DNA from 2 places in the Planococcus sp. YIM B11945 genome. Region 2 is predicted to be linked to the other one. Evidence: riboswitches for the same ligand, from Rfam matches in the RefSeq annotation. Region 2 holds a riboswitch; the other holds the start of a gene.
The links. Region 2 has a riboswitch for cyclic di-GMP ahead of flgB (flagellar basal body rod protein FlgB). Riboswitches for the same ligand answer to the same signal wherever they lie in the genome.
Positions count from the first base shown of each region.

Region 1: another riboswitch for cyclic di-GMP. It lies ahead of ACRRQV_RS07020 (WxL domain-containing protein); the one in region 2 lies ahead of flgB (flagellar basal body rod protein FlgB).

Region 1 is NZ_JBOZWR010000003.1:497,621-509,738, reverse strand. It holds gene ACRRQV_RS07040 (LA2681 family HEPN domain-containing protein) at 1-66, opposite strand, end outside; gene ACRRQV_RS07035 (hypothetical protein) at 162-452, shown strand; gene ACRRQV_RS07030 (S8 family serine peptidase) at 1,018-4,107, shown strand; gene ACRRQV_RS07025 (LTA synthase family protein) at 4,545-6,518, shown strand; cyclic di-GMP riboswitch class I at 6,950-7,034, shown strand; gene ACRRQV_RS07020 (WxL domain-containing protein) at 7,108-7,677, shown strand; gene ACRRQV_RS07015 (WxL protein peptidoglycan domain-containing protein) at 7,764-8,771, shown strand; gene ACRRQV_RS07010 (glycosyltransferase family 4 protein) at 9,361-10,536, shown strand; gene galE (UDP-glucose 4-epimerase GalE) at 11,076-12,118, shown strand, end outside.
Region 2 is NZ_JBOZWR010000005.1:41,239-53,356, reverse strand. It holds gene flgF (flagellar basal-body rod protein FlgF) at 1-577, opposite strand, end outside; gene flgD (flagellar hook assembly protein FlgD) at 620-1,084, opposite strand; gene ACRRQV_RS11575 (flagellar hook-length control protein FliK) at 1,102-2,622, opposite strand; gene fliJ (flagellar export protein FliJ) at 2,627-3,094, opposite strand; gene fliI (flagellar protein export ATPase FliI) at 3,091-4,413, opposite strand; gene ACRRQV_RS11560 (FliH/SctL family protein) at 4,394-5,191, opposite strand; gene fliG (flagellar motor switch protein FliG) at 5,184-6,200, opposite strand; gene fliF (flagellar basal-body MS-ring/collar protein FliF) at 6,212-7,849, opposite strand; gene fliE (flagellar hook-basal body complex protein FliE) at 7,879-8,175, opposite strand; gene flgC (flagellar basal body rod protein FlgC) at 8,534-8,989, opposite strand; gene flgB (flagellar basal body rod protein FlgB) at 8,992-9,393, opposite strand; cyclic di-GMP riboswitch class I at 9,472-9,556, opposite strand; gene ACRRQV_RS11530 (flagellar hook-basal body protein) at 9,766-10,605, shown strand; gene ACRRQV_RS11525 (flagellar hook-basal body protein) at 10,619-11,437, shown strand; gene flgL (flagellar hook-associated protein FlgL) at 11,906-12,118, opposite strand, start outside.

The DNA of each region.
Region 1 (12,118 bases), on a different contig from region 2:
ATAGACTTCGTTCGTCTCAAATTGAGCGTAATTATCGGATTGGATAATGTCATTTAATGTCGCCATGGGAACCCTCCTGGAATTATGCTGTCGATTCGTTTTGATATATCTATTGTATAGGAAAGAAGTGGAAGGTTCATCCTTGTTAGGTGTCGGCGGATTTGGAAGTGCTTGTTAAATTTCGAAAACTTCATGTAGAAGAGATGGAAATGCATGTAAAGGGTTCAAGAATGCAGGTAGAAATGCGAAGAGTGCTTGTTAAGGAGCGTAAACTTCATGAAGAAAATATTGGCAGGAGAAATGTCTCTCTTTTTGACAGGAGGCGCGCGGGGAGTACCAATCAGTCTTTTGGTTTTGAGCAGGAAGTGAAGAAAAATAAGTTAGCTAAAAAAATGATGGATGCATTTCGCTGGAGCGAAATGCGAAAGGGCGGAAAAGCTCGTGGCAGTTGATCGTGCGGGAAGGGAATGTCGTAATTCAGAACAGGTAGGGCGTAACTCAGCGGCCGTTTGTGGTAACTCGCGAGCTGCAGGTCGTAATTCGGAATGAGTTGGTCGTAACTCACGAGCATTATGTCGTAATTCGAGAGCCGTTTGTCGTAATTCAGCGACACCCAGCGTTTTTTAGCTGGCCGCGCGAGCGGGCAGTTCCAATTTGGGTTTAGGTTTTGGCCTTGGTTTTTTGTCGTAACTCGGACACGAGTTGTCGTAACTCACCGTTCGTTTGTCGTAATTCAACCCGGATACGTCGTAACTCGTGATTTTGGGCGTAACTCGAGCCCGGTTTGTCGTAATTCGCATCGATTAGGTCGTAATTCGGCGGAGGGCTAGTTAAATTTATCGGTCTTTTATAGTCCTGTAATTATTTCTTTTTTATGATAGAAAAAGACTATCTATTTCCAGTTTAATGGGCAATAATGGATATTACAAAGGTCGTTTGAATGGGGTAAAACGAAATGTTTAAAAGGCTTTATTCAAAAACTTTTTCAAAAAAGAATGAGGATGTGGAGACATGCAGGTGAAAAAGACTTTCCCGTTAATGGTCATCAGTTTTTTGTTGTTTTTCTTTGTTTTATCAACTGATGTGGTGGCGGACGGCTATTCGATTGAGCCGGAAATTGCTAAAACAAACACGAGCTTGCTGTTCGATAGCAAAAAGGAATTTGACAGCCAGGAATTGATTGTGAAATTCGAAAAAGATACAACGGCTGATCAAAAGAAAAGGCTATTAGGCCCGGTCCGCGGAACAGAAATTTCGAGTTTATTGGGCGGCGAAGTTTCGCTGGTTTCATTGCCAAAAGGCGCTAATTTGAAAGCGGCGGCGGATCTTTTGCTGAAGCAAAAAGCGATTGAATTCGTGCAGCCGAATTATGAAATCGAGCAAACGTACACACCGAAAGATTCGGGCTTTAAAAAACAATGGCATTTGAATAAGATTCAGACGCCGAAAGCGTGGGATTCAACAAAGGGGTCATCAGGCATCACGGTCGCTGTGATTGACAGTGGCGTCCAAACGAGCCACCCGGATCTAAAGGGGAAAATCGTTTCACCTTATAATGCAGTGACTGGTGGGAAGACGTTTCCTGTCGATGAGCACGGGACGCATGTTGCTGGCATCATTGCCGCTTCAATCAATAACAAAGGCGTAGCCGGAGTTGCGCCGAATGTGAAAATCATGCCGGTTAACGTATTCCAAGGTTCAGGCGCATACTCGTATGATGTGATAACTGGCATCGTATATGCGACGGACAAAGGGGCAAATGTTATCAACATGAGCCTTGGGGGTTATTATTACGATTATACGTATGATCTGGCGACGGCCTATGCGAAGGACAAAGGGGTCACTGTCATCGCCGCAGCAGGAAATGACAATACTTCCGCCACTGTTTACCCGGCAGCTTATTCTTCGGTGATCGGGGTCAGTGCGACGAATAAAAACGACCGAATCACGTATTTCTCAAATTACGGCAGCTATATTGACGTTTCAGCGCCTGGAGAAGATATTTATTCCACTGTCACTGGAAGCTCTTATGATTACATGGATGGAACGTCTATGGCAGCACCGGTAGTTTCGGGAGTAGCCGCATTGGTGCTGTCGAAAAATCCATTGCTGAGCCCTGACCAAGTGGAAAGCATTTTGGAGAGTTCTTCTAAAGATTTAGGGAAAAAGGGATGGGACAGTCTTTTTGGTGCTGGACGTGTAGACGCTGCAAAAGCGCTGAGCAAAACGACTGCGCCGTTGTCCTCTATTACTGGATCTTCAACATTTACCGCTTCTGGAAAAAATAAAACCGGCATTAGCTTCACTGCCCAAAAAGGCAAGACAGTTTCGGTTTTTGTCGAGGATTCTAAAGGCAAGCTTGTTAAAAAGCTAATCAACCCGAAAAAATGGGGCGGCGGCAAAGCATCGGCTTCATGGGACGGTAAGATGGAAAACGGGCTTTACGCACCGAATGCGACATACACTGTAGTCGCGAAACTGACGAACGGCAAAGAAAACGTCTACAAAAAGAAAACGGTCAAGCTGACCAACAAAGTCAAGCCGACGATCAAAGTTGGTTCGTCCGCTGTGTTCTCGCCGCCTGTAAAAGGCAAACTTGCCGTATCGTATGAACTTAACCAAAAAACTTCGGTTACGGCAAAAGTCTACGACAGCAAAAACAAAGTGGTCAAAACCCTCTTTACGAACAAATCCGTCAACACCAAAACCGGCAAAGCGGAGTGGAACGGCACCAACAGCAAAAACCAGAAAGTGAAAGACGGCACATACAAATTGGTGTTGTCCGGTGTTGGAGCCAATAAAATCAAATTGGCCAATGCCAATATGTCGATTAAAATCGATACTACTAAACCGACTGCATCAACTTCTGTATTAGCTTCTCCGTTCAAAATGGACGGCAAGTCGAAAGATGCTGTAAAAGTCACGTTTAAAGAAAAAGTGACGATGACTGCCTATGTCACGACCGACAAAGGCGTAAAAGTAAAACGCTTAACGAATAATAAATCCTATAATGCAGGCGTGACAACGCTTAAATGGGACGGCAAAAACGACAATGGAAAATGGGTTGCAGAAGGCAAATACTTATACCAAGTGGAAGTGAAAGATGCAGTAGGCAATTTATTGACGGCCAAGTCGAAAATCTTTGATTTGCAGGATTGGCAAAAGCCGGTTATCACAGCTGCGAAAGAATTCGCATTGAAGAAAGAAGGAAATGCTTCATTCAGCTATACGCTCAACAAACCAGCTTCCGTGACAGTCGAGATCTTAAAAGACGGCCAAGTTGCGAGAACGATTGAAATGGCAGCAGCGAAAAAAGCCGGAGCGAACGCATTCGTCTGGGATGGCAAAAGCCAAGACGGTGTGCTGCTTGCAGATGGCACGTATCAATACAAAATCACAGCAGTCGACAATTACAAAACATCTGTTTCTGCGACAGGAACTATGAAAGTCGTGTTGACCGAAGTGGAAGTTGAATACCCATCAGTCGTCCAGCTTTACGACGACTACGGCAGCGATGTTTTCTATAAATTGTCGCAAGACGCAACGGTCACGGTTGAAATCCGTGACAGCTACGACGATCCTATTCGGACCATCCAACTCGGATCGCAACAAGCCGGCAAAAATTCTTTTTACTGGGACGGCTTGGATGAAGACGGATATAACTACTGGTACAGCGATTGGTTCACTTACGTCATCAAAGCGACAAACGCGGCCGGCAACGTAAAAACCGTAACAGGCAAAATCAGCAATGACGAATTGCCAAACTGGCTCGTGTCCCAAACCTATTCGTTTACGCCGCTTGGCGACTACTGGTGGGAAAATACAAAGCTGAACCTGGAAATCGACGTAAAAACGCCGGTTACGATGGACTTGTTTGTGTTTGATGAGTATTATAGCGATGCCGTAAAAGATTTCAAAACGTACAATTTGGTAAATGAGATGAACAAAAAAACCTACACCAAATTAGACACCGATCTCGATTATTACATCATTTTATACACAGACGCGCTAGGCAATGAGTATGTGTACGAAATTGACGAATACGACTACACGCCTTACAGTTCACAGAAAATGAAGGCTGCTGAAGTTAAGGCGATGCGCGAATAAGATAGAAGGGAGAGGAAGCCGATTGCTGGCTTCCTTTTTTTGTTTGGAGTGGGAATGGCGTAATTCGAGGCAATTATGTCGTAATTCAGCTGGCTTTTGTCGCAACTCGCGAACTCTAGAGCGGAACTCGAGATGGATTGGTCGTAATTCAAGAACATTTTGTCGTAACTGAACGTCGCCCAGCGTTTTTAAGCTGGCCGCGAGAGCGGGCAGTTCCAATTTGGGTTTAAGGTTTTTGTCGTAACTCACTAGGAATTTGTCGCAATTCGTTTTCATTTTGTCGCAACTCGCAAGGGATAGGTCGTAACTCGCACGTTTTGTCGTAATTCAGATTAGGTTTGTCGCAATTCATCACTATTTTGTCGCAACTCATCCCACAATATTCTCCTCCGTGGTAAAATAGAGAAATACTGTAAAAGGAAAAGGATGTTCAATTCATGGGATTTCTGACTAAAGCTTCGCGCTTTTTGATAAGGCAATTGGATGTGGCGCTTCTTGTGGTGCTGCTTTTGGTGAAAGTTTATATTTTTTCTGAAGAAAGCGGGACGCTCTTTATCACGCTTGAGCCACTGGAGTACATAAAAGAGTTTTTTGCCTGGCTGACCGGCAAAGAAACGGAATTGAATATTTTTGAAGGGGTCGCCATGATCAGCCTCGGCACGATTTTATTGGCAACGTTTTGGATTGTATTTTTGCGGGGCAGAAAACGCCTTGTCGCGATTTTTATCATGAACTTGTTGCTGTCGTTTGTGATTTTGGCAGATGTGATTTACTTCCGCTATTTCGGCGACATCATTTCGATCACGGTGCTTATGCAGATGGGGCAGATGGGCGATGTCGGCGACAGCGTCTTTGCACTGTTTAGCTGGCGCGATTTGATTTTCTTGGCGGATGTTCTGTTGATGATTCCGCTTCTCATCTTTTATTTCCGGAAGACGAAAGGCATAACCCCTCCGAAACATTCGTTTGTTCCGAGACTCGTCACGGGTCTGCTGGTTTTATTCGTAGGTTATCAGTTGACGTTTGTGCCATTCAACAAGTCGATGGAAAATGGCGGCGAGTGGCAGTTCAACAAGCTGATTTCGAACATGCGCGTGTACAATTTCACGGGGCTGCTCGGGTTTCACGTCGCCAATATCGACCGCTACATCAACGACAATTACATCAATAAAAAAGTATACAGCGACGAGGAAGTTGACGCTGTTGAAAAGTGGCTGGGCGAACGCACGCCGGCAGCGAGCTCGTATTCAGGAATGGCTGAAGGAAAGAACGTCATCGTGCTGCAAGTCGAAGCGCTGCAGAATTTTGTTATCGACCGGAAAATCAACGGCGATGTCATTACGCCGAATTTAAACCGGCTTATTAAAGAGGAAGCGTTGTACTTCCCGAATTTTTACGAACAAACGGGGCTGGGGCGGACGTCTGATGCGGAATTTCTGTTGAATACGTCGCTTTATCCGACTGCTAAAGGATCAGCTTATATGCTTTATCCAAAAAACACATTCGACAGTCTGCCGAAAGCGCTAGAGGAAAAAGGATATAACACGAACGTCTTCCATGCGTACGAGCCAAGCTTTTGGAACCGGTACATCATGTACAATAACTTTGGCATTGATACATTCTTCAGCCAAAAGGATTTTGGGAAAGATGAAAAAATCGGCATGGCAATAAACGACAACGATATGTTGAAGCAATCATTGGCGAAAATGGAAAAGCTGGAGAAGCCGTTTTATTCGCATATCATTTCGTTGACGAGCCACCACCCGTTTGAAATGCCCGACCAATACAACGTGCTCAATATGGAAGGCTATGGCCATTACGACAAACGACATTTCCGCAATTACCTGCAGTCGATCCATTTTGTGGACCAGGCAATCGGGAATTTTGTCCAGGACTTGAAAGACAAAGGCATGTGGGACGACACGATGCTGGTGATTTTCGGCGATCACAGCACTGGGCTGACGAAAGACGACCCGGCATTCGGTGAATTTGCGGATGCAAAAGAAGCGCTCAGTTATTTTGAAGCGGACAAAAACGTGCCGCTCATTATGCACGTTCCGGGTGTAGAAAAGCCTGAGAGGTTTGACCAAATCGGCAGCCAAGTCGACATGGCGCCAACGATTTTGGATATCATCGGCGGCCCAGTAGAAGACCAGCACTGGCTCGGCCGCAACCTATGGGATATGGACAACCGGCAAGCTACGTTCCGCGATGGCTCGTTTGTAACGGAAGATCTGACATTTATTGCCTCTTCTGACGGTGCCTTTTCAAAAGGCGCCTGCTACGACCGTGCTGCCGGGAAAACGGTGGACGTGGAAGCGTGCAAACCGATTCATGCGAACGGTGTTGAGGAATTAAGAATGTCGGATGATGTGCTTGATGGAGACATGATTGAACGATTTAAGAAATGAATAAAGCAGTTTGAAGAGCTGTATCTGGGAGCCAAGGTGGTTTCTGGATACGGCTTTTTTGTGGTTTTTTTTTTGAGATGGAAAGCTGAGTGATGAATGTTGGAATTCCAAGTAGATGCATACTGCCGGCTGGCCGCAACTCAGGGCCGGGTAGTCGTAATTCAGGAGGGGTTTGTCGTAATTAAGGCGAGTTTTGTCGTAACTCGGTGGCCGTTTGTCGTAATTCCGATATAATTTGAGCTTTAGAAGCTGTACAAATGAATGATAATAAAATGAGAATTATGGAAATATTAATCTGAGTTGTTTTTCTTATTATTTTTTAATATTAACCATATAAATGAGTACATAGTATTATATTTAGTACCTGACTTATGTTATATAGTTAGTCCTGCAAGTAAGAAATTGATGAGAAAAACAGAAATCGATTCTTTATTTGAAAAAGGCAAAAATGTCGAAAGATGTTGACGCAAAGCTACAGGTCTACGGTTATACAACTATGACGGCTGGGTTGCTAAGAGTGAAGGGTGAAAACGCAATTTTTCATTTTAATAGATCTTCTACCCCACCCGCAATTTGGGAGGAAAATATAATGACAACAATGTTTAAGAAATTCGCAACAGGAACGGCTGCTTTGGCTTTAATGACTACGGTGTTTGCTTCTACTACGATGGCAGCAGAAGGTACATCAACTACTGAAATCCAAGGTGCTGAAAATGTTACGATGACTGGCGTTTCAACATCAAATTTTGGAATGGTGCAATTATCGGGTGCCACTCAAACCACTACTGCACAACTTGATATTGCAAGCATCATTGATGCAAGAGGAACTGGCGATGGCTGGAACGTAACAGTAAAAGCCCAGCCACTTAGCCTCACAGAAGACGGAAGTGTATTAAGCGAAAACAAACTGACTCTTGCTGTGCCGACAGTCCAAAAAGTGGATGGCGGTTCATCCGAAGTAAGCACGATCGCAACAAGTGGTGGAAACATCGACAATGCAAATGGAGTGAACATTTTAACTGCTCAAGGTAATGGCGGTATGGGAAGCTTTACAATTGATCCGATTGCAATGACGTTAACTTTGCTTCCGAAAGAAGTTTTTTCCGGCAATTATTCAACAACTGTTTCAGTCGAATTAACGAATGGTCCACAATCTTAATTTAAATTCCGTGCCATGTCTTTGGGACATGGTTTTTTTTTGAAAATTATTCGAACTACAACATCCAACCATTCAGGAGGAATTTCATGTACATACGTATTTTTGCTTTTCTTATATTTTCACTTATGCTGCCAACCTTGGCGTTTGCAGAGGAGTCTTCGCTTCAAGTCGAACCGATTTACCCCGAAAACCAAGTGCCAGCCACTAAAGGCTACTTCGATTTGAATGCCAAACCGGGCGAGCAAATGACGTTAATGCTGAAATTGGAAAACACCAAAGACACGCCAATCAACGTACGTGTCGAAAAATCAAATGCGTACACATCTCCGGCCGGCGGCATCTTTTATGAAGCTGAAACAACTTCAGAAGATACCGAGTTGCTTGATGGCGGCATTCACTTGGTTGATTATATGGACGTGAAAGAAACAGTAACGATTCCGGCGAATGAAACCATGGAATTGCCGATTCAACTGACAGTGCCGGAAATTTCTGGTGAGACGGTTCTTGGCGGTATTAAAGTGACTGAAGAAACAGTGAAGGAAGACAGCGAAGAAGTGGGAGAAGACGAAGCAAACTTTGTCATTAATACAGAGACAACGTATGCGGTGGCGATCCAGCTGAATTTACCTGGTGAATCAAAAGCGGATTTCTCTGTTGGCACTGCCGGTTTTATTCCCACTACGGCTCAAGTTTTTGTTGAAATGGCAAACAACGCAGATTTGATCCAAGGCAATGTGTCGGGCACGTACGCTGTACAGGACAGCGAAGGAGCGGAAATGTTCAGCGGCACGATGGATTCGTTCATCATGGCGCCAAAAACCAAAATCCGTTATCCGATTGCGTGGAACAATAAACAGCTTGAAGATGGCGACTACACGCTGGTCGTTAACGGCAAAGCCGGCGGCCAAGAGTTTGCGGTCAATGAAGCATTCTCGATTTCAAATGATGAAGTGCAGGAATTTGCAGAAACGACAAATCCAGTTGCTGAAACAGACGAAAAAGAAAAAGGCGGCATACCGACTTGGGTATGGATTGCTGTTGCTGTGCTGTTTGGACTGGCGATGTTCTTGTTGGGGAGAAGAAAGAAAAAGTAAACAGATTGGCTTTGATAGAGGAATGCAGAGGCTATATATTCATCTATTTTTAAAATGAAAGTAAAGTAAAATCCACATCCGGCTGCCGGATGTGGATTTTATATTGAAGATAGAACGTGAGCTTTTTGATATAAAAAGAGAAAAAATTTAATATGGTGAGTAAGAGAGTACTGTCGGAAGCGGCTTTATTGGTGCTTCGAGGCGATACTTAAGCATAGTTTTAAACTGAGCGCTTTAGTTGGCAGTTTGTGCCTTTGATGCTGATTGGGAAGTGAAGAAGCTAAAGTAATTTTGAGAAATGCGTGTATATTAAATTTCTCGTTGTTCAATGAAGATGACTTTAAAAACTCACGTATGCTGATTTAATTATTCTGAATAGTCTGTTAATTTGTTAATAATAATGATAAAATTAATTCGAAATAAAACAAAGCGAAATAAAACAAAGCTTTCAAGATAGAAAAAGGGTACAGCAAGTGAACAAAAAGCGGCTGGATTAGATAGGAAATGAAGAAATAGTCCATTTTTATGTTTTTTCGGAGAAGTATATGCTGCGATTAGTAATATCATAATCCATTAGTTGATAGAGGAAGTGAATGAAGTAATGGATATTTTGCATTTGTGTCTATGTGGTCCAGTTACGGATAGTTGGAATTACCAAGAAAACTTGCTTACAAAATATCATAAAAAACTAGGACATACTGTTACGATTATTACTTCCCGATGGATTTGGAATAATAAAGGAGAAATGACTTTAAGTGAAAAAACAGATTACATTAATGAAGACGGAGTTAGAACGATACGTCTGCCCATACGCGGAAAGAATAGGTTGGATAAAAAGTTTAAGAAATATGATAAATTATACGCCTCTATCTCTCAGGTAAAACCAGAGATAATTTTTATTCATGGATGCCAATTTGTCGACATGAAACAAGTAGTTAAATATATAAAAAATTTTCCGGAAATACAAGTATATGTAGATAATCATTCTGATTTTTTTAATAGTGCTACTAATTGGGTGTCAAAAAATATTCTCCATAAAATAATTTGGAAGAAATATGCCAAAGATATAGAACCATATACTGAGAAGTTTTATGGCGTTTCACCAGCTAGAGTTAATTTTCTTATTGATATGTATAAAATAAATAAGAAAAAAGTCGAATTATTAGTCCTAGGAGCTGACGATGAAAAAGTCGAGGAAGCAAGAAGTACTAGTGTCGTCAATGAAGTTAGAGCTAAATATAATATAAAACAAGATGATTTTTTAATAATAACCGGTGGAAAAATAGATAAAAACAAAAGACAAATTTTACTTTTAATGAAAAGCGTTGCTGAAATTAAAAAGCCTAACGTTAAACTTCTAGTATTTGGATCAGTTGACCCTCAATATAAAGAGGAGTTTAATAGTTTGTTAAACGAAAGTATAGTATACACTGGCTGGATTAATCCAGAGCACACCTATAGATACTTTTATGCAGCAGATTTGATAGTATTTCCGGGATTGCATTCAGTTTTTTGGGAACAAGCAGTTGGTCTCGGTAAGCCCTGTGTATTTAAATATATTGAAGGTTTTGATCATGTAGATTTAAATGGTAATTGCCGTTTTTTGTTTAGTGAGAAGATCAGTGAAATGAAGGAATTAATTATTGAAATTATAAACAATAAAAAAATGTATAAAGATATGGAACGGATAGCGATGAGTAAAGGCATCATACAGTTTTCTTATAAAAATATAGCTGAAAAAAGTATCCAGAGCAATCAGGAGTGAAAAAGAGTAAACCAATCGAATTAGTTATGGGGGAAACAAAAAAATTTACGCCTATCTATAAAATTTAAGTTTAAAAGAACGTGTTTGGAAATAGGGAATATACCTAGACGATTACGATAGAATAGCAAGGAATAGTGAAAATGCATGCTTGAATAAAAAGGATAGGCCAAAAAATCATCATACATGATTTTTTGGCCTATCCCTTTTGCAGCGAGTCTCTGGCCGCTCTAGTTTGTCATGTTTCGTCATCCACTTGAATTTCAATAATATAAGTTAGCCCAAATATAATCAAAACTTACTAACAGTATAAAGCAAGAGGAGAAAAATAGTTATTCTTTATTTTTATCTCTTGATCAACTAAATTGCTTATTTTATACAGCTGCAAAATTAAGTAGATAAATGCTGCGAAGTAGTATAAAATTTATTAATAATAAACTGAATATTCTGATATATAAAAAGTGAATCATGTATTTATCAGTGTAATCAGTGTGGAATTTAAGATTAAATAAGTGCGAAAAGAAAATCTGGGGGGAATAAGGATGATTTTAGTTACAGGAGGGGCAGGTTATATAGGAAGCCATGCAGCAGTGGAATTGTTAAATGCTGGATATGAAATTGTAGTGGTAGACAACTATTCTAATAGTGAAAATGGTTCTATTCATCAAATAAAGAAACTGACAGGAAAAGATTTTCCTTTTTATCAAGTTGATTTGCTGGATTATGACTCGTTGGATAGGGTCTTTAAACAGCATGAAATCAAAGCAGTCATGCATTTTGCCGGTTTAAAAGCAGTTGGAGAATCGATAGAAAAACCGTTGGAATACTATCGCAATAACCTCACTTCAACCATACAGTTATGCGAAATTATGAAAAAACATAAGGTTAAAAAATTAGTGTTTAGTTCATCGGCTACTGTATATGGTACCCCTCAAAAAGTACCAATTGATGAAAGTTTTCCATTATCCGCTACTAACCCTTATGGGCGCAGTAAATTGATGATTGAAGAAATTTTAAATGACCTTTACCATTCCGACTGTTCGTGGCGAATTACGATTTTACGGTATTTCAATCCGATCGGCGCCCATGAAAGCGGAGAAATTGGTGAAAATCCCATTGGCACCCCCAATAATTTAGTGCCTTATATTACTCAAGTGGCTATTGGCAAAAGAGACCAACTTCAAGTGTATGGCAATGACTACGAAACAGTAGATGGAACTGGAGTCAGGGACTATATTCACGTGGTTGATTTAGCAAAGGGGCATTTAAAGGCGCTAATTTATTTGTTTGAAAATAAAGGAATTGAAACTTTTAATCTAGGAACGGGACAAGGCTATAGTGTTTTAGAGATAATCGATAAATTCACTGCAGTTACGGCAAAAGAAATACCCTATCAGATTGCTGCAAGGCGTGCAGGAGATATTGGTATTTGCTACGCAAATCCAGAAAAAGCAAAAATCCTTTTAGGATGGCATGCTGAAAAAAGCTTGGAAGAAATGTGTATAGATGCTTGGAGATGGCAAACAAAAAATCCAGAAGGTTTCCAATCGTCTGTATACAGCAAACAACAATTTTCTTTTGGAAA
Region 2 (12,118 bases):
CAGTATTAGCTGGCATCCCGTACATAGAACCGCCTACTTTGCTAAGTCCTGAAGGGTTTGTTGGTGAAACAACAGCCATCGTTTGTCTGCTGCCTGCTATTTCTGCCCCGCTGGCATCCAGACTGATTACTTCACCGGCAGCGTTGATAGAAAAGGAATCAGCACCCGCTACATTGATTGGTTGTCCATTTTGCCCCAATACGTTATAACCTTGCGAAGTCACTAAGTTTCCACCTTCATCTACTCCAAAGTTCCCAGCACGCGTCAAAAATTGTTGCCCACCGTTTTCTACCACGAAGAATCCGTCTCCTTGGATCGAAACATCCGTGCCTACCCCTGTATTCATCGATGAACCAGCTGTATGCACAACGTTGATTGCTCCAGTCGTTGATCCAAGCCCAACTTGCATCGGGTTCGTGCTTTTACCGGACAAGTTCTGGCTCAATAAATCTTGGAAATTGATTGTGCTTTTTTTGTAGCCGACTGTGTTGACGTTGGCGATGTTGTTGCCGATGACGTCTAGTTTTGTTTGGAAGCCTTTCATACCTGACACACCTGAATATAATGAACGTAACATGTAATTTTCCCCTTTCAAGAACTGTCCTTGCCCCGCGAAGGATTAGACTGTTTCTTGTTGAATAGTTGGTTCGGTTTGCTTTTCGATACGGTTGATGTCGTTAAGCGCCACTTTCACGCCATTTTCAAGTTCTACTTGAAATTCGCCGTTTTTCTGCGACAACGCTTTGACTGTGCCTTCTCCTGATACGAGCTGGCCGTTTACTTCTTGTTCCCAATAGACTTTATTGCCAATTAAATCAGCATGATCGGCCAAGGTTTTGTTTCCTTGCCCCGACATAAATTGAGTCATCGTAGTGTTTAAGTTGGTCAACTGCTCTAAGCTGCTGAACTGCGCCATCTGCCCAATAAATTCCGTATCTTTTAATGGTTCCATCGGGTTTTGGTTTTTCATCTGCGTGACTAGGATTTTTAAGAAAGCATCTTTGCCAAGACCGTTTCCGGCTTCAGTCGTTTTTGTTGCAGATGCCGATTGGGTATTGACGGAAATCGCATTGTTTACATTCATGGCTTGGCCCTTCTTTCTTAGATGGTGTAATCCACCTTCATCACCGAGCCGCCATTCGGCTGCTGCCGGACGATTGCGGCTGTTTCTTCTTCCATTCGCTGGTAGCCGTTGCGCGAGCGCACATTTTGTCCTTGCTTTTGCTGCTGTGAAAAACGCTGGTCGGGATTGGCGCTTTGCTGGCCAAACGATTGGCCCGTGCTCTGCTGGGTGATTTCGATTTTTTCAACGGCGATGCCTTGTTGAAGCAGCGAGTTTCTCAAGATGTTCGCCTGCATGTCCAGCGCTTCTTTTGCCGCTAAACTGCTAGTGAAAATTTGGGCAATCATTTTTCCATCGGTTGACGTTAACCGGATATCCAAATGGCCAAGGTGTTCAGGGAAAATGCTGACTTTGATCTGTTTCGTATCGCCTTCTCCGTTCAAGCGGAAATTGCCGCGCATCACTTCGCCCAGCTCTTCTACGAGATTGGACATGCGGACTGCCGCTGGCGGAGCAGGTGCTTCCGGACGGGCAGCGGCTTGGCTCGCTTTCGCCGTGTCAGCTGACGGAGCTGGAACACTTTGCGTTGGCTCTGCTGCTTCCATTGGCTGCGCCGGTTCTTGCGGTGCTGAAACCGGCGGTTCACTTGTACTTGGTGCTTGTTTCGCTAAGTCAGCAGCCAGAAGTGGTGCCGGTTGAATCTCTGCCGGCTTTATCTCAGTTGGCTGAACCAAATTTGCCGGTTCTTGCACTAAGCCGGTCACTTGCTTCAGCACTTGTTCCAATTGCTGGACTTGCTTGACGGATGCTTTAGCTTCGGTTTCTTGTTGCTCTGTTTCAAGCTGTTGGACAAATGCGGTCACTTTGCCGAATGCCTCGTCTAAGTTTTTCGGATTGCCCGGAACTTTCGGAGCGTCCTTGTTTTCTGGAGGTGCTGGTTCTGTTATCTTTTTCAGTTCCTGAATCGCTTCTTCAAGCAAGCCTATCAGCTTTTCTTGGGCTGTTGGATCGCTTGCCAATTTTTCGATAGCCGGCTGGCTAAGCGCAAGCGGTTTCGCTGCCGGTTCTTCTATGACGGCTGCTGCAGCGGGAGTGGATGCTGCCAGCTCTGTTGTTGGTGTTTCTGTTGTTAATGATGCAACTGTTTCTGTCGGCACAGGATTAATGACAGCTTTTCCATTCAATATCGGTTGGCTGGCAACGGCGTTTGCCGGAGACTCACTAACACCTTCAACTGCGCTCGTTCCTTGCGCCAAACTTTCTGCTGGTGCTTGTGGAGTCAGCAATTGCATCAATGCCTGCAGCATCTCCTGCTGTTCCGGCGTCAAATTGTCTTGCGGCAATTTTTCTAGCCCTTCAAGCATTTGCTCCAGTTTTCCGAGAAGCTCTTGTTTCTGGTCTTCCGTAGTCGTTTGCGTTTCAGCAGTTCCGCTTGACACTGCATTCAACAATGAAGCAAAGTCGACAGTTTCACTTGTCGCTGCAGACGCGGTTTTGGTTTCCGAAGCCTTGCCTGTTTGCTTGATCGGTGTTTGGAAAGATAACGATATGGTGTTCATCGGTTCACCCTCTTTCCGCTAAGCTGGCTTGTGAATTCCGGAAAAACCGGGTGCTGGCGATTTCATCAAAAAAGATTTGTTCTTCCGCTTTCGCTTGTTCTTCAAACAAAATCAATTTTTGTTCTTTCAAATTGATCCATGTTTTTTCTTCTTTTGCTTTGTCCTGCAAATGCGTTTGCGTTTTTACAACGTTCTTTTGCAAATGCTCCAGCTCACGGTTTGAAAACATCAATTGGTCTTGCAGCTGTTGGATGTAATCCATCAGCATCCGCAATTCTGAAATGTTGACGCCGCCTTGCTGTTTTTCTTTTTTTAACTGCTCGGCATCTTCCAGCTTGTTGTAAATCGCTTGTTTTTTCTGATAGCCGACTTCTTCTTGCTTGATCGCATCCGCCATTTGGATTTGTGCAAAGCCTTTTTCATTTTCTTTTAAATCCAAAATCTTTTGAAACCGAAAGTTAAAATGTGTCACGTTTGCACTCCTCCAAATTGCGTTGTTAAGCGGCCTGCGCTTTCTTCCAGTTTTGCTTTTTCGTAAATGTCTTGCTGCAAGTATTCGCGAATGAGTGGATAAGAACGGATGGCGTCATCAATTTCTTTGTTTGCCCCGCTTTTATACGCCCCGATATTAATCAAATCTTCTGATGCGTTATAAGATGCAAGCAGTCGTTTAAACTCGACCGCCGCTTGGTTATGTTCTTTTGAAACCACTTCGTGCATGACCCGGCTGACACTGGCCATGACGTTGATCGCTGGAAACTGGCCTTTTTGGGCAATTTTCCGGTCGAGCACAATGTGCCCGTCCAAAATTCCGCGGACCGCATCGGCAATCGGCTCGTTCATGTCGTCGCCGTCCACCAAGACTGTGTAAAACGCGGTAATCGATCCTTTGCTCGATGTGCCGGACCGTTCCAAAAGCTTCGGCAACAATGCAAACACGCTCGGCGTATAGCCTTTGCTTGTCGGCGGTTCGCCAACTGCCAGCCCAACTTCGCGCTGCGCCATTGCAAACCGCGTCACCGAATCCATCATCAACATGACGTTTTTTCCTTGATCGCGGAAGTATTCCGCAATCGCCGTAGCCGTTAAAGCACCTTTTATGCGCTGAAGCGGTGTCTGATCAGACGTCGCCGCCACAACCACGGATTTTTTCAAGCCTTCAGGGCCTAAATCGCGTTCAATAAAATCACGGACTTCGCGGCCCCGCTCACCGACTAGCGCAATAACGTTGATGTCAGCTTCCGTATTGCGGGCAATCATGCCCATCAACGTACTTTTACCGACGCCGCTTCCGGCGAAAACGCCGATGCGCTGGCCTTGGCCGACCGTCAACAACCCGTCAATAGCGCGGACGCCCACTTCAAGCGGCTTGTCGATCCGCGGCCTGCTCAGCGGATTCGGCGGCATGTTGTTCGTTGAATAATTGGTCAAGCCTTTTGGAAGCGTGCTTTCATCGAGCGGTTTGCCCATGCCGTCTAATACTTTTCCTAAAATGGATTGCCCTACTTTGATTTGCAGGGGTGATCCAGTCGCCACCACCAAACAGCCCGGCCCGATTGCCGAGATGTCCCGCAGCGGCATCAACAATACTTTGTTTTCTTTAAAACCGACGACTTCCGCTTCAATCGGCCGGTCATGTTGGTTCGGATAAAGCAAACACAGCTCGCCCATTTTGGCGTAGGGACCGCGGGATTCGATCGTCAAACCGATCACTTGAACCACTTTGCCGTGTTTTTTTACCGGCTCGATTTCATCTAGTAACGCCAAATACTCATCTTTCCGAAAGGTCATCGTTTGTCTTCTCCTCAAAATACATGAGCAATTGCTTTTTAATTTCCGTTAATTCGCCGTCGACCGTCGCATCGTATGAGCCGCTAGCGGTATGGATCATGCAGTCCCCGTTTTTTAAATTGGCAACGGGAATAATTTTTAATGCAGAATCTGCCCGAACATAGGTTTTAAGTTCTTCCAAAAAGGGTAGAATGACCGGGTAGTCTTCCGAAGACACTTGCATGAGCACGTCTTCGGACTCTTCAACTTGCATCAATGCCTGTTTAACGACGGTGATTAGCTGTTCACCGTGCTGCTTTAATTCTGTTTTAATCACTTTTTCGGCCACTTTCACGCTGAGTTCCAATAAAAACGGTTCCGCTTGCTGAATGATTTTGTCTTTTTCAGCATAGGCGGTTTCCAGTAGTTGCTGCATGTCTTGCCGTTTTTCCCGAAATTCGTTTTCTGCTTCGAGCACGCCTTGGTCGAAACCCGCTTGAAATCCTTGGGCAGATGCTTCTTCAGCAAGCCGCTGGGCTTCTCGCGCCGCTTCTTCCTGTTTTTCTCGCCACCATTGTTCAATGGCAGTTTGCGCTTCTTCTTGCTCGCGTTTTATTTTTTCCTGCAATTGGACATACTGAGTTTCCAGTGATTCAAATTCTTGCAACATGAACTGTTTTTGCTCGCCGGCAGTTAACTTCCGGTCTGCGAAAACGGATTTTTTGGTTTCTATTTTTTTTGGCTGGATAATTTTTGTGTCGTGCGGCACGGTGATTTGAGAGCGAATGATGTTAGACAATCATTTCATCCCCTTCACCGCGGGAAATGATGATTTCACCCTTCTCTTCCAGGCTGCGAACCAATGCCACAATATTCGTTTGAGCATTTTCCACATCTTTCAGTTTCACAGGGCCCATCAATTCGATTTCTTCTTTGATCGATTCGGCTCTACGTGCAGACATATTGCGGTAAATGCCATCTTTCACTTCTTCGTTCGCCACTTTCAGTGCATACGTCAAATCGGCGTCGTTTACTTCGCGGATAATCCGCTGAACCGAACGCGTATCCAACAAGACGATGTCTTCGAAGACAAACATCCGTTTCTTGATTTCTTCGACCAATTCCGGTGAATTTTTTTCCAGCTCGGTGAGGATGGTTTTTTCGGTGCCGCGGTCAACTTTGCTCAGCACTTTGACAATGGCTTCCAACCCTCCCGTTGCGGCATAGTCTTGAGAACCGGTTGCGGTCAGCTTGCGCTCGAGTATTTGTTCCACTTGGTGAATCACTTCAGGCGATGTGCTTTCCATCAACGCAATTCGCCGTGCCACTTCCGCTTGTTTTTCAGCAGGCAGTTGGGACAAAATTTGCGAAGATTGCTTGGAATCCAAATAAGAAAGAACAAGCGCAATTGTTTGGGAATGTTCGTGCTGTAAAATGCTCAACAATTGGTTCGGATCGGCTCTTCTCGCAAAATTGAACGGTTTTACTTGCAATCGGCTCGTTAAACGGCCGATGGTGTCCAATGCCTTATCTTTCCCCAATGCTTTTTCAAGAATTTCCCGCGCGTAATCCAATCCGCCCTCGCTCATGAAGTCCTGTCCAAGAATCATTCCGTAGAATTCACTCAACACTTCTTCTGTTTGGCTGTTTTTCAATTGGCGAACATTCGAAATTTCCAGCGTCAATTGGTCGATTTCCTGTTCCGTCAACTGTTTAAAGATCTCAACAGATACATCAGGCCCTAACCCGACGAGCAACACAGCTACTTTTTGAATACCTGTCAGCTTTTTTGTGATTTGATTAACCATGTGCCATTCTCCTACTCTTCAGCCATCCATGTCCGCAACAACTTCGCAAAGTCGTCCGGCCGCTCTTTCGCCAGTTTCTCAATCGTTTTCCGTTTCGGATTGGTAACTGAACTTAAATCATCAAAATTAATTTCTTCTATTCCATCTTCTTTTATGCTCATTGGTTGAGTGAACATATCAAAATTAAAGTCTTCGAGTGCTTCTTCTTTTGACTTTTTCTTGCGCAAAACAAGAACGAGCACAACTGCAAGCAACGCTACTGCCACTCCTGCAATGATCATAAACAATAAATTGCCGGTAAGCGTGTCGATCCACGATGCCGGTTTTGGTTCTGCAGTGGCAACCGCAGCCGGTTTTCCTTGGAATTCAGTGGCAAATACCGAAATCCGGGTGTCTAATTCTTCATCCGTCACGGGTTTTCCGCTCATGCTAAGCGAAGTGCTAACGGTGTTTTTCAATAGATTGCTGATGTCGTCAATGTTTTCTTGCGTTAAACTTGCCGGGTTTTGTGGATTCGGGGGTTCTACGCCGACATTGATCGTAATATCGTCAATCACGTACGGGCTTGTTTCGATTTGGCGGTTGATCCGGTTGACTTCGCGGTTGATCCGCTCTTCGGTTTTTTCGGATTCGGTGTTGCCGCCTTCACCGGCTGCCGGGTAATTGGCAATTTCCGTCTCACCCGTTCCGGTTGTGTCATCAACGGTTGCGCCTTCGCTCGAATACGTTTCAACGATTCGCTCAACACTGATGTCGATGCCTTCGTTTGTTTCTTTATTGACCGCTTCAACGAGGTTTTCTTCCCGTTTTTCTTGTGTAAAGTCCATGCTGGTCATAACCGATACGACCACTTTGTCTTGCCCAAGCGTCAAACCGAGCATTTGCTGCAATTGGCGCTGAATGTCTTGTTCAATGTCTTTTTTGATTTCACTTTGCTGCTGGTAAACAGACAAGCTTGTGTCCATTTTGTTTTCTTCTTCTGCTTCAAACACTTGGCCGTTTTGGTCCATGATCACAATTTGGTCAGCCGGCAGATCCGGAACACTTTTGCTGATCAAGTGGTAAAGGCCGTTGATTTGTTTCGGATCCAACTGGAAAGTCGGATCGCCTTGAATAACTACCGATGCGGTCGCTACTTGCTCTTCATCGGTAATCCAAACATTTTCTTTTGGCAAGGTAATCATAACGTTCGCTTCCGAAACGCCGTCGATTTGTTTAATCAACGAAGCGAGCTCGTTTTGCATGGCGTCCCGCTCAACCACATCAAAGTGGCGGTCGGTCATGCCAAGCCCCATGTTCTCGCTAAAAATGCCGTAATCGACATTGCCGCTTTCCGGAATTCCCTCGGCAGCTAAGTTCACTTTTAAATTGGCGATTTCTTCTTCCGGCACACTAATCGTCGTGCTGTCCGATGACACTTCAACCGGAATTCCTTGTTCTTCAATAGCGGTTTTGATTTCGCCCGCTTCTGAAGCTGTAAGACCCGAGTAAAGTGTTCCGTAATGTTCTTGATTGCTGAAAAACACGAAAACAAACAGCAAAATGAGGGTAGCAAAAAACGAACCGGCTACCGTCCACTTCATTGTCGGCGAAAATGCGCCCCATGATTGTGTAACTTTCTCTTTAAATCCTGCTATCTTCTCTTTCATTTACGCTTCATCCCTCATCTTATCAAGGATCATAATTGCATTCTCATCACTTCTTGGTAAGCTTCGACTACTTTATTGCGCACTTGCACGGTCATTTCGAGTGAAAGGCTCGCTTTTTGCGCAGCAATCATCACTTCGTGGACATCTTCCACTTGGCCGGTTACCAATTGGCCGGTCAGTTTATCGGATTCGTTTTGTGCTGCATTTACATCTTGCAGCGCTTTTTTGAAAATTTCTCCAAAACCTTCCGTCTTGTTTTCGGAATTCGGTTTTGATGCGGCCGGACTTTGAATCATTGGGGTTTGAAGCATGCTAATTTTATCCATGGTGCACTCCCTTACGTTTTAGAATGTGGTGGCAGTGATATTCCGCAAAACAGCTCCGCTTTCCTGCGGGCTTGCGCCGAACTAACTCGGGCTAAGCGCCCGAGTGTCGGGCACTTCATCGCTACGCTGCTCCCGCGGGAGTCTCCGCTGTTTTGCTCCATATCTTTTAGTCGACTTGCTATAAAATAAGACTTTTACTTGTAGTTTCATATGAAATTAAGAAATTTCTTAGCTTCGGCGCGTCCAAGGGCGCAGGCGTAGGCCGACGAAGCAAGAAGACAGGCGATTTTCCTGGCTTCTTGCGGGAGCTATGCCCAAAGCGACCGAAGCGGCTTATTAAGAATTACACTGTTCTAACTTATTTGCCGATTTCTAATGCTTTCATAAACATGCTTTTTGAAGCGTTCATCGCTGTGACGTTCGCTTCATATGAACGAGTAGCCGACATCAAGTCGACCATTTCTTTTACAGGATCCACATTGGAAGATAAGACGTAGCCTTCTTCGTTGGCATCCGGGTGAGATGGATCGTATGTTTGCACAAATGGCGCTTGGTCTTCTTTGATGCGGGAAACGTTGACTCCCGATACTTCGCCATTGCCTTTATTGATCGTCGATTGCAGTTTTTGTTCGAATGGAGAAACTCCGTTCTGTGTCAGCTCAACCGTTTTTCGGCGATACGGCAGCCATTCGCCATCAACCAGTTTTGCACGGTTGGTATTGGCGTTCGCGATATTAGAAGAAACAACGTCCATCCGCAAACGGTTTGCCGTTAATCCTGAAGCACTGATATTCAATCCATTAAATAAACTCATGTTTACCGCCCTCCACTAATGACTGTACGCAAACTATTGAACTTGCCATTCATGCGGTCGGTCATTGCGTTATACCATAATTGGTTTTTCGCCAACTCGGACATCTCTAAGTCCATGTCGACGTTGTTGCCGTTCGCGTTGTATTGCGAGGATTCGTTCACCTTGATAGCAGGATTCGATGATGAAGAACCATTTCCAAACGAAAGGTGTCTTGGATCTGTCTTATAGCTGGAAATGGCAGAGTCTTTCAAAACTCCATTTAACGTAGATTGAAAATCGACATGCTTGCTTTTGTAATTTGCCGTGTCGACGTTTGCAATATTAGAAGAGTGGACACGCTGTTTTAATGTGGCCGCTGATAATCCTTGTTCCAATGACTGAAAAGATTGCGAAAAAAGTTTCATCCTTCTGCCCCTTTGCCTATATATTTTCAAATAAAAATCCACCTTAAAAAAGGTGGATTTACGTAAAACAATCCATCTTTCGGCAACCCGGCTGCCTTATAACTTTGTACGTAGGCCCGTGGCTTTGCGTCCTCTTCTTTCGAAAAGTTTGCCATTTATCGTTTTTGTAACTGCTCTATTTTAAACTCGTCAATTTGTACTATTTTAAAATAAATGTTCCAACACATAGTATCATGATTCTATTAATTTGTATATTTTTCTTTTAAAATTTTTTTCTACTGTATTTTCCATTAATATATATAAATATTCCTAAATACGTGTTAAGCTTACGAAATAATCATCATATTCTTCAATGAGAGGAAGTACCTGTCTATGTTTCGTGGTTTATACACTGCCACATCCGGCTTAATGGCCCATAATCGAAAACAACAAATTCTAACCAATAACTTGGCCAATGCCAGCACTCCAGGATTCAAACAAGACCAAACCGTCTTGCGCGCTTTTCCGGAGCAGTTGCTTAGTGCAATGGGCAAAGGCACCCCTGCTGCAGGCGGTTCCAACAAGATTGGCACGTTGAACACCGGGGTTTATGCCCAGGAAGGAATTCCTTCTTTTTTGCAAGGCGCATTAAAAGAAACCGGAAATTCCACGGATGTTGCGTTAATGTCTGAACTGCTGCCGGTCAATCCGGACACTGGGCAAAAAGGCACCATCATGTACGGGGTGCAAACCGAGAACGGCGACATTCGTTATACCCAAAATGGCCAGTTTACCGTTGATCAAAATGGGGTCTTAAAGACTAGTGACGGACACACCGTCTTAGGACGTGACTTATCTCCTATAAATGTTGGATCCGAGAAGTTTTCGATTCAAGACAATGGGCAGATTTCCTTGGAAAATGGAACAACGGCTGGCAGCTTGTGGATTGGATATACCGAAGATCCGGCGCAATTGGTGAAAGAAGGCCAAGGCTTGCTGCGTTGGGGAGGAAATCCGCAAAATGTTCCGCAGTCAGTTGAAGAGGTTCCGCTTTTAGCCAATTCCGCTTCTTTTGTCCGCCAAGGGTTTCTTGAACAGTCCAATGTCGATTTGACGCAAACGATGACGGAGATGATGAGCACGTACCGCGGCTTTGAATCCAACCAAAAAGTCATTCAAGCGTATGACCGCAGCATGGAAAAAGCCGTCAATGAAATCGGCCGGATTTACTAAGGGGGTTAACTAGATGAATATCCAAATGAATACAGCAGCCACGACAATGCGTGAGCTGCAGAAAAAAGTCGATATGATTGCCAACAACATTTCGAACGTCAACACATCAGGCTACAAACGCCAAGAAGCAAATTTCTCGGATGCGTTGGTTCAGTCGTTTGAACGGCAAGCGACGCCGCAGCGTGAAGCCGGCCGATCCACTCCTTACGGAATCCGAATTGGAGCAGGCGCAATCAACACACACACGAGTATCCGCACCGAGCAAGGAAGCATTAAGCAAACCGGTAACCAGCTCGACTTTATGATCCAAGGCGATTCCGGATTTTTCCGGGTGGCGTCTGAAGGAAGAACGCTTTACACAAGAGACGGTTCGTTCCACGTTCAGCCTAACGGCGACCAAGTAAACTTGGTTACTGCAAGCGGAGCTGCCGTGCTCGACAGCAACAACCAGCCGATTTCCTTTGACGGAGATTACAAATCCATTAAAACAAATGAAAACGGCCTCGTTGAAGTGACTTATAAAGACCCCGCTAAACAACCGACTCAATTCCAATTAAGCATCGCGACGGTCAACCGGCCAAACATGCTTGAAAAATTAGGCGGCAACAACTACCAGCTTCCCGGAACGGAAGCCGAACAACTAGCGAACGGCACATTGCAACTTGGCGATGGCACAGTGAACATTAGCCAAGGCGCACTTGAAATGTCGAATGTCGATTTAACGGACGAAATGACGGAATTGATTTCCACTCAACGCTTGCTTGAATCCCAAGGGCGATCGATCAAATTCGCTGATGACATGATGGGCTTAGTCAACACGATGAAGGGATAAGAAAAAGAGCAGATGCCAAGTTGCATCTGCTCTTTTTTTATTGGTTTGGCCTTCGGCAAATTTCGCTGTTTTCTTCAGACGTCTTTGCCAGTTTGCATTCGATTAAATAGCGCAAAAGCATTAAACTTTTTGACGAAAAACTACGTTTACCAGCCTACTGATAAGCAAGCGATTTTCTGCTCCAAGTTTTAAATCCTACACTAAGGCCTTATCTAATTTGTATATAATAGAAGAAACAGGAATTTTGATAAGTCATATTATTCACTTTTTATTCCATTTAGGTATTTTAAGTAAGAATAATGGCATTCCAACTATACTGCTAAAATAGGAAAAACGCCTTTAGAAAAATTGATTGCCATTGTAAAAATCGTTTTTCCGGAGACACCTAGCCAACAAAAACCCCGTAAAAACTCCAGCCTTTTCTGCCCATGAAAAAAAGCAATTCGCGAGAGGCGAATTGCTTTTTGTTTAGCGTAAAAAGTCCATTAAACTTGGTTGAATGATTTTGGCTGAAGCAGCGAGCGTTGCTTGATAAACACTTTCTTCGCTTTTCAGTTGAATCATCGCTTCTGCATAATCAACGTCTTCGATTTTCGACAACATCGATTTCAGTTGGATGTTGCTGTCGGCGACACGGTTTTCAACCGCTTCTACCCGGTTAAGCCGCGCGCCGTTTATAGC